Regions from separate parts of the Kitasatospora sp. NPDC054939 genome, predicted to be linked through region 2. Evidence: riboswitches for the same ligand, from Rfam matches in the RefSeq annotation. Region 2 holds a riboswitch; each other region holds the start of a gene.
The links. A riboswitch is a leader RNA that binds a small molecule or an ion and turns the genes downstream of it on or off. The one in region 2 is predicted to bind cobalamin.
Positions count from the first base shown of each region.

Region 1: it holds a riboswitch for cobalamin, as region 2 does, so the genes downstream of both, ACWGB8_RS15130 (ribonucleoside-diphosphate reductase subunit alpha) here and metE (5-methyltetrahydropteroyltriglutamate--homocysteine S-methyltransferase) in region 2, are expected to answer to the same signal.
Region 3: it holds a riboswitch for cobalamin, as region 2 does, so the genes downstream of both, ACWGB8_RS14805 (cobalamin biosynthesis protein) here and metE (5-methyltetrahydropteroyltriglutamate--homocysteine S-methyltransferase) in region 2, are expected to answer to the same signal.
Region 4: it holds a riboswitch for cobalamin, as region 2 does, so the genes downstream of both, ACWGB8_RS15310 (FecCD family ABC transporter permease) here and metE (5-methyltetrahydropteroyltriglutamate--homocysteine S-methyltransferase) in region 2, are expected to answer to the same signal.

Region 1 covers NZ_JBSGXP010000044.1:2,303-4,492, reverse strand. Annotated here, with positions in the region: gene ACWGB8_RS15135 (hypothetical protein) at 1-126, opposite strand, end outside; cobalamin riboswitch at 693-820, shown strand; gene ACWGB8_RS15130 (ribonucleoside-diphosphate reductase subunit alpha) at 1,010-2,190, shown strand, end outside.
Region 2 covers NZ_JBSGXP010000059.1:15,045-17,234, forward strand. Annotated here, with positions in the region: gene metE (5-methyltetrahydropteroyltriglutamate--homocysteine S-methyltransferase) at 1-937, opposite strand, end outside; cobalamin riboswitch at 1,099-1,337, opposite strand; gene ACWGB8_RS18650 (SDR family NAD(P)-dependent oxidoreductase) at 1,500-2,190, shown strand, end outside.
Region 3 covers NZ_JBSGXP010000042.1:27,612-29,801, forward strand. Annotated here, with positions in the region: gene ACWGB8_RS14800 (helix-turn-helix domain-containing protein) at 1-353, opposite strand, end outside; cobalamin riboswitch at 633-793, shown strand; gene ACWGB8_RS14805 (cobalamin biosynthesis protein) at 890-1,867, shown strand; gene ACWGB8_RS14810 (cobyric acid synthase) at 1,864-2,190, shown strand, end outside.
Region 4 covers NZ_JBSGXP010000044.1:42,603-44,792, reverse strand. Annotated here, with positions in the region: gene sodN (superoxide dismutase, Ni) at 219-614, shown strand; cobalamin riboswitch at 742-876, shown strand; gene ACWGB8_RS15310 (FecCD family ABC transporter permease) at 986-2,065, shown strand; gene ACWGB8_RS15305 (ABC transporter ATP-binding protein) at 2,065-2,190, shown strand, end outside.

The sequences.
Region 1 (2,190 bases), on a different contig from region 2:
CGGGAAGTTCTGCTGCGCGTGCACCGGCGGCTGCGGCACGGTCGGCGCGGTCTGCGCGTGGACCGGCGGCTGCGGCACCGTCGGGGCGGTCGGCGAGGTGTGGCCGTGCACGGGGGGCTGCGGCACGGTCGGCGCGGTCTGCGCATGGACCGGCGGCTGCGGCACCGTGGGTGCCGTCGGAGAGGTCTGAGGGTGCACGGGCGGCTGGGGCACCGTCGGCGGCTGGGCCATCGGCGGCGGCACCGACGGCACGCTCGGCACGTGCGGAGGCTGCGGCTGCGCCGGCACCGGACCCGGCGCCGACTGCGCGTACGGCGTCGGCGGCGGACCGAATCCGCCCGGTGCGGGCGGCACCGGTGTGGCCTGACCCTGCGCCCCCTGGTCCGGACCGTTCACCTGCTGCCCCTGCCCCGGCTGTGCGGGCTGACGCGTCCACTCGGCCGGCACGCCCGTTCCCTCGCTCATGAGGCGAGATCGTAGGGCATGCTCCTGACGGGGGATCCGGCCGGTGGCCAATCCGTTCCCAAATCCGGACGTGGCCGGACCGCCCGACCCCCGCCCCGGTGACGCCCCCACCCGCGCCCCGCCCCCTCCCGGACGGCCTCCGAGGCGCCCTTCCCGGTACCCCCGGTCACCGGGCCGACACGGGACGACGTACTACATGTGGTGCCGCATCGAGCGGACACCACTAGATGTATGCTCACTCCTGCTGTCGAAGCAGGGGAACCCGGTGCGAGTCCGGGACTGCCCCGCAGCGGTGTGCGGACCCCGGAAACCGGGCTCCGCGAGTCCGAGTACCTGCCGACGGCGTGCCACACGGCCTCCCCGCAGAGGCCCTGCTGCACGGCAACACGTCCGGGCCTCGCGGGCGGGCCGGGGAGGACACCGTCGCGCGACGCCTCACGCGTTCGCGCCGCGCTCCCCTGCCCCGAACGGCCCGGCCGACCCGATCCACCGCCGCCGATCGCCGCCAGGAGAGAGCGCCTTGACCACCGCCGTCTCAGCCACCCTGCCCGCCCAGGGTTCCAGCTCCGCCCCCGCCGACCCGACGGTCTCCGACCCCGGTGGCGCGCTCCTGCGGCTGCTGACCGACCGCAGCGCCGATCTCCCCCAGGTGGACCCCGGCCACGTCGCCGCCGCCGCCCTGCGCGGCCGGCACGCCGGCTCGGACTTCGCCGAGCTGCGCGGCCTGGCCGTGGACGCCGCCGCGTCGATGATCGCCGAGGACCCGCAGTACTCGAAGCTGGCGTCCCGCCTGCTGGCGCTGGAGATCGTGGACGAGGCGAACAGCCAGGGCGCGGTCTCGTTCGCCGCCTCGATCGAGGTCGGCCACGCCGAGGGCCTGATCGGCGACTCCACCGCCGCGTTCGTCGCCAAGCACGCCGACGCCCTGAACGCGCTGATCGACCCCGCGGGCGACGACCGCTTCGAGTACTTCGGCCTGCGCACCGTGCAGTCCCGGTACCTGCTGCGCCACCCGATCACCCGCAAGGTCGTCGAGACCCCCCAGCACTTCCTGCTCCGTGTCGCCTGTGGCCTGGCGGTCGGCGACAACGAGCAGTCGGTGGCCGAGGTCGCGGAGCTGTACCGGCTGATGAGCCGCCTGGAGTACCTGACGTCCTCGCCGACGCTCTTCAACTCCGGCACCAAGCACCCGCAGATGTCGAGCTGCTACCTGCTCGACTCCCCGCTGGACAACCTGGACTCGATCTACTCGCGCTACGCCCAGATCGCCCGCCTGTCCAAGCACGCCGGCGGCATCGGCCTGTCCTACTCGCGGATCCGTTCGCGCGGCAGCCTGATCCGCGGCACCAACGGCAAGTCGAACGGCATCGTGCCGTTCCTGCGCACCCTCGACTCCTCGGTCGCCGCGGTCAACCAGGGCGGCCGCCGCAAGGGCGCGGCCTGCGTCTACCTGGAGACCTGGCACGCGGACATCGAGGAGTTCCTGGAGCTGCGCGACAACACCGGCGAGGAGGCGCGGCGCACCCACAACCTCAACCTGGCGCACTGGATCCCGGACGAGTTCATGCGCCGGGTCAACGCCAACGAGGACTGGTCGCTGTTCTCCCCGGCCGACGTGCCCGAGCTGGTCGACCTGTGGGGCGCCGACTTCGACGAGGCGTACCGCAAGGCCGAGCTGGCCGGCAAGGCCGTCCGCACCATCCCCGCGCAGACCCTCTACGCCCG
Region 2 (2,190 bases):
CCAGGTCGTTGATCCAGACGTTGCGGCCGTCGATTACCCCGGCGACCAGGCGCTTGCCGGGCAGGCCGCCGACGGTGGCCAGATCGTCGAGGTTGGCGGCGGCCGGGCCGGTGAAGTCCAGCGCGAGGCCCTCGACCGGCGCCTTGGCGAGGACGGGCAGCGCCCCGCCGAGCCGGTCGAAGTAGCTCGCGACCAGCAGCTTCGGCCGGTCGGTGAGCCCGCCGAGATCGCGGTAGGCGCGGGCGGCGGCGTTCAGTTCGGCCGGGGTGCGGTCCTGGACGAGGGCGGGCTCGTCCAGCTGCACCCACTCGGCGCCCGCGGCGCGCAGGTCGGCGAGGAGTTCGGCGTAGACCGGCAGCAGTCGGTCCAGCAGGGTGATCGGCCGGAAGTCCGCGGGCGCGTCCGGGGCGGGCTTGGCGAGCAGCAGGTAGGTGACCGGGCCGACCAGCACCGGGCGGGCGGTGTGGCCGAGCGCCAGGGCCTCCCCGAGCTCGCCGACCGCCTTGGCCGGGTTCGCGGCGAACGCCGTGCCGGGGCCCAACTCCGGCACCAGGTAGTGGTAGTTGGTGTCGAACCACTTGGTCATCTCCAGCGGCGCGACCTCCTGGGTGCCGCGGGCCATGGCGAAGTAGCCGGCCAGCGGGTCGGCGTCCACCGCGGCCCGGTGGCGGGCGGGGATCGCGCCGACGGCGACGGTGGCGTCCAGCACGTGGTCGTAGAGCGAGAAGTCCCCGGTGGGGACCTCGTGGACGCCGGCCTCGGCGAGCTGCCGCCAGTTCTCCCGGCGCAGTCCTGCGGCGGTGGACTGCAGGGCGTCGGCGGTGACGGCGCCCTTCCAGTACCCCTCGATCGCCTTCTTCAGTTCCCGGTCACGGCCCTGGCGGGGGTAGCCGTGCACGGTGGCCCGGGTCTCCGCGGCTGCGGACTTCGCGGTCAAGGGACTCTCCTTCGCGAGTCGTACTCCTGAGGTCCCCGGAGACGGAACGAGCGCGCGAAGGGTGACGGACCCGGCGGCGGACGCGTCGGACACGCGTGCCTGAACCGCCTGGTGCGTACGCCGACCCGCCCACGAGGTCACCGGGACACCGCACGCGGACGTCCGCGTGCGGGCAACGGGCAGGTCTTCGGACTCGCGGGCACACCCGCCCTGTGAAGGGCGGACACCTACTGGCCGTCGCTTCCCAGACCCGTCCCGGGTCCAGTGCGTATGACGGCGGTCGTTCCCGCTCACCGCTGCGGGGCAGTCCCGGACTGGCCAGTTGAAAAGGCGTCACCGGGTTCCCTCTTACGACGCGCCTGCCTGGCGGACAGGGCGAACCAGCTGCGGAGCCACCCTATAGCGCGTCCGGCGGGCGGCACACGCCGTTCCGGCGAGTGTCCACGGAGCGAGACGCGGGGCGGTGCCACCGGAGCATGCCGCGTGCGCAAGACTCCTGACGGCACGTCCGGGACAACCGGCCGCGCCGAACCCGACAGCCGCCGACCGAAAGCCACCGCCCATGACCTTCCCCGCCACCGGCCGCCGCGTCCTCGTCAGCGGAGCCTCCCGCGGCCTCGGCCGCGCCGTCGCCCGCGCCTTCGCCGCCAACGGCGACCGGGTCGCCGTCCACTACGGCTCCCGCCCCGACGAGGCCGCCGCCACCCTCGCCTCCCTCCCCGGCACCGGCCACGCCCTCACCGGCGGCGACCTCGCCGACCCGGCCGGAGCGGCCGCCGTCGCCGACGCCGCGGCCCACGCCCTCGGCGGCCTCGACGTCCTGGTGAACAACGCCGCCGTCAACACCCGCCACCCCCTGCCGGAGACCCCGTACGAGGAGTGGGTCGCGGCCTGGCACCAGCACGTGGCGGTCAACCTGCTCGCCACCGCCAACCTCAGCCACCTCGCGGCCCGCCGCATGATCGACCAGGGCACCGGCGGGCGGATCGTCAACATCGGCTCGCGCGGCGCCTTCCGCGGCGAACCCGACCACCCCGCGTACGGCGCCACCAAGGCCGCCGTCCACGCCCTCGGCCAGTCCCTCGCCGTCTCGCTCGCCCCGCACGGCATCGCCGTCGCCTCCGTCGCCCCCGGCTTCTTCGCCACCGAACGCGTCGCACCCCGCCTCGAAGGCCCCGAAGGCGCCGCGATCCGCGCCCAGAGCCCCTTCGACCGGGTCGCCTCACCCGAGGAGATCGCGGCCGCCGTACACT
Region 3 (2,190 bases), on a different contig from region 2:
CCGCCGGCCTCGGCCTCGCGGTACACCCGCTCGGGGATGCCGATGCGGCGGGCCGCGCCCTCCGCGCTGAGCTCGCGGGCGACCCGGAAGTCGCGCAGCGAGGCGGGCCGCACGCCCATCAGCTGGGCGGGCGGGCACCACAGGGCGCGGGCGAGGGCGATGAACTCCTCCTCGGTGGGGCGCAGCTCGCCGCTCTCCCAGCCGAGGACGTGCGCGGGCAGCAGCCGGACGCCGTGGGCGGCCATGCCCTCGGCGACCTGGTCGGGGGTCAGGCCGAGGCCGGCGCGGTGCGCCCGGGCGGCTGCGGGCGAGAAGGGAACCGGGGGCGGGGCGGCCGGCTGTCTGCGTCGCATGGCCCCGACGGTAGGTGGCTACCCGGGAGGACCCCACCCGCCGAACGCACGAAGCGCGGACGGGTCCGCCTGCGGGGCACTGGACGATCGCACAGCCTGTCATGCCCCTGCGCGGACCATGATCGGAGACAGCTACGGGGCAGTCGGCCTGCGGAGCCGCGCACCGCACGCCCGCCCTCCGCGCGCACGGCCGGTGCACCGGGGGCGCACCGGGGACGTGACCGGGTGTGACCAAACCCTCCGTGGCCTTGGTTGACTCCCGGTTCGGGCCCGTGATGGGATCCTTCAGCCATCACGGAGGCATGCAGAGGAAGCCGGTGCGAGTCCGGCGCGGTCCCGCCACTGTCACCGGGGAGCACGTCCGGAACACGCCACGGCGCGCCGTCAGAAGCCGCTGGAAGGCCCGGATGCGCGTCCGACCCGGGAGCCAGGAGACTCTCGCCCCCGGTACGTCGATCCAGGGCGCGGACCCTGAGTGAGGACACGCACGCGATGCAGGCTGCCCCGCCCCGTCGAGCCCCCGGTTGCCCGCCGCCGTGCGCCCGCTGACCCGCGCCGCCGCCTTCGCGCTGGGCGCCGTCGCGGGCCACCTCGCCGACGCCCGCTTCGCCGACCCGCGCCGCGGCCACCCGGTGGCCGTCTTCGGCAGTGCGGCCGACCGGCTGGAACGGCGGCTCTGGCGCGACGACCGACTGACCGGTGCGGCGTACACGGCGCTCTGCGTGGGCACCGTCGCGGCCGGGGCGGTGGCCGTCGAACGCGCGGTCGGCCGGCGCCCGCTGGGCCGGGCCGCACTGGCCGCCGCGGCGACCTGGACGGTGCTCGGCGGCACCTCGCTGACCCGGGAGGCCCGGACGATCGGCCGGTCCCTGGCGGCGGGCGACCTGGCGGCGGCCCGGGAGCGGCTGCCGCACCTGTGCGGGCGCGATCCGAGTGCGCTGGACGAGCAGCAGGTGGCCCGGGCGGTGGTCGAGTCGGTCGCCGAGAACACCGCCGACGCCGTCGTGAACGCCCTGGTCTGGGGCGCGCTCGCGGGCACCCCGGGGCTGTTGGCCTTCCGCGCCGTCAACACGCTGGACGCGATGGTGGGCCACCGCTCGCCCCGCCACCTCCGGTTCGGCTGGGCCTCGGCGCGGCTGGACGACGTGGCGGGCTGGCCGGGCGCCCGGCTGACCGCCCTGCTGACGGTCGCCGCCGCGCCCGAGCCCCGGACGGCCTGGCGGGTCTGGCGCCGTGACGGTTCGGCCCACCCCAGCCCGAACGCGGGCCAGGCCGAGTCGGCGTTCGCCGGGGCGGTCGGGGTGCGGCTGGGCGGCACCCTGGCGTACGGCACAAGGGTGGAGCACCGGCCGGTGCTGGGCGCGGAGCTGCGTCCGGTCGCGGTGGACGACATCGAGCGGGCCTGCCGGCTGTCACGCCGGGTGGGGCTGCTCGCGCTGGGTACGACGGTCGTCGGGCACGTACTGGTCCGGACGGCCCTGGGCAGGACGAAGAAGAAGAAGGGGAGCGCATGAGCGGGGCGCTGCTGGTCGCCGGGACGACCTCGGACGCCGGGAAGAGCGTGGTCACCGCGGGCATCTGCCGCTGGTTGGCCCGGCAGGGCGTCTCGGTGGCGCCCTTCAAGGCGCAGAACATGTCGCTGAACTCCTTCGTCACCGCGGACGGCGCCGAGATCGGCCGCGCGCAGGCGATGCAGGCGCAGGCGGCGCAGGTGGCGCCCGAGGCGGCGATGAACCCGGTGCTGCTGAAGCCGGGCGCCGACGGCCGCAGCCAGGTGGTGCTGCTCGGCCGGCCGGTCGCCGAGGTCGGGGCGCTGGACTACCGCGAGCGCAAGCCC
Region 4 (2,190 bases), on a different contig from region 2:
GCTCGGCCAGTCGCGTCACGCCCGCCTCCTCCGCTCTGCCGCCCCCGCCGCGGCCCAGTCTGCCGCACGGGCCGCCACCCGCCGCAGCCCGGGCACCGCACGGGCGCCGGCACCGCAGCCGCTCCGCCGTTTGCCCCGCGTCCGCGGACGGATCGAGAAACCCCGCCGCCCGAGCGGTAACCTCTGGCGCGGGAAGACGATCCAGGAAGGAACCCCCTATGTTCTCTCGTCTGTTCGCACCGCGCGCCACCGCGCACGCCCACTGCGACCTGCCCTGCGGCGTGTACGACCCGGCCCAGGCCCGGATCGAGGCCGAGTCCGTGAAGGCCACTCAGGAGAAGTACCAGGCCAACGAGGACCCGCACTTCCGGGCCCGCGCGGTCATCATCAAGGAGCAGCGCGCCGAGGCGGTCAAGCACCACATCTCGGTGCTGTGGAGCGACTACTTCAAGGCCCCGCACTTCGAGAAGTACCCGCAGCTGCACCAGCTGGTGAACGACACCCTGAAGGCCGCCTCGGCCGCCAAGGCGTCCACGGACCCGGCCACCGGCCAGGCCCTGCTCGACCTGATCGCCGAGGTCGAGCGGATCTTCTGGGAGACCAAGCAGGGCTGATCCCCGCCGGTCGCACCGCTCCCGCCCCGCCCCCGGTCCGCCGGTGGCGGGGCGGTCGCGTCTGCGGGGCGGTCGCGGCTGCGGGCAGGCGGGGCGGTCGCGGCTGCGGGCGGCCCCGCAGTAAGGGGTCATCGGGCCGTGCACTTGTTATGCTGCCAGGGCGTCCGAGGGGGAAGCCGGTGCGAATCCGGCGCTGACCCGCAACGGTGAGCGCGCCCCGGGGCGCGCGAGCCCGACCACCCCCGGGTGCCGACCTCCCGACAACTCGCCGTGGACTGCGAGGGGATGGCGCCCGGGCACCCGTCAGGCCCCGTGCGCCGCCCCGGCCTGCCCGCGGCCCGAGGCGAAGGCGCAGCCCCGTGAGCACCACCCTGAGCCGCCCCGCGCGCACCGCCGCGGCCGGCCCGCCGGACGCCCGCCGCACACCCGCCGGCCCGCTGGCCGCGGCCCTCGCCGCCGCCCTGCTGCTCTCCCTGGTCTGCGGGGTCGCCCTGGGCTCCACCGGACTCGGCTGGTCGCACGTGCTGCGGCTGCTGGGCGCCGGACTGACGGGCGGCCGGCTGGAGGCCGAGGAGGCCGCCGCCTACGCGATCGTCTGGGAGATCCGGCTGCCGCGCACGGTGCTGGCCGCCGTGGTCGGCGCCGGCCTCGCGGCCACCGGGGTGGCGGTGCAGGCGCTGGTGCGCAACGCCCTGGCCGACCCCTTCGTGCTGGGCATCTCCTCGGGCGCGGCGGTCGGCGCCAATGCCGTCCTGCTGCTCGGCGCCTTCGCCTCGCTCGGCGTCTGGGCGCTGTCGGCCTCCGCGTTCGGCTCGGCCCTGCTGGCGATGGCCCTGGTGTACGCGGTCGCCCGCACCGCGTACGGGCTGACGCCGCTGCGGCTGGTGCTGACCGGCACCGCGCTGTCGTACGGCTTCTCGGCGGTGACGGCGCTGATGGTGTTCGCCGCGGCGCGCGGGGAGGCGGCCCGCAGCGCGATGATGTGGCTGCTCGGCAGCCTGGGCGGGGCGACCTGGGGGTCGGTGCCGATCGCCGCCGCCACGGTGGCCGCGGGCCTGGTCCACCTGGCCTGCGCGGCCGGCCGGCTGGACGCGCTGGCCATGGGCGACGAGACGGCCGCCTCGCTGGGCGTGGACCCCGACCGGCTGCGGCGCGAACTCTTCCTGGTGACGGCCGCGGTGACCGGCACGGTGGTCGCGGTGAGCGGGGCGATCGGCTTCGTCGGGCTGATGGTGCCGCACGCGGTCCGGATGCTGGTCGGCGCCGGGCACCGCCGGGTGCTGCTGGTCGCCCCGCTCGCCGGGGCGCTGCTGCTGGTCTGGGTGGACATCGTGGCGCGGGTGGTGCTGGCGCCCGCCGAACTCCCGGTCGGCGTGGTGACCGCGGTGCTCGGCGTGCCGTGCTTCCTGCTGCTGATGCGCCGGCGCGGCTACAGCTTCGGAGGGCGCTGATGGACGTCGACATCGAGGGCCTGTCGGTCGGCGTCGCCGGGACGACCCTGGTCCACGACCTGACCCTGAAGGCGCCGGCCGGCCGGGTGGTCGGCCTGGTCGGGCCCAACGGCAGCGGCAAGTCG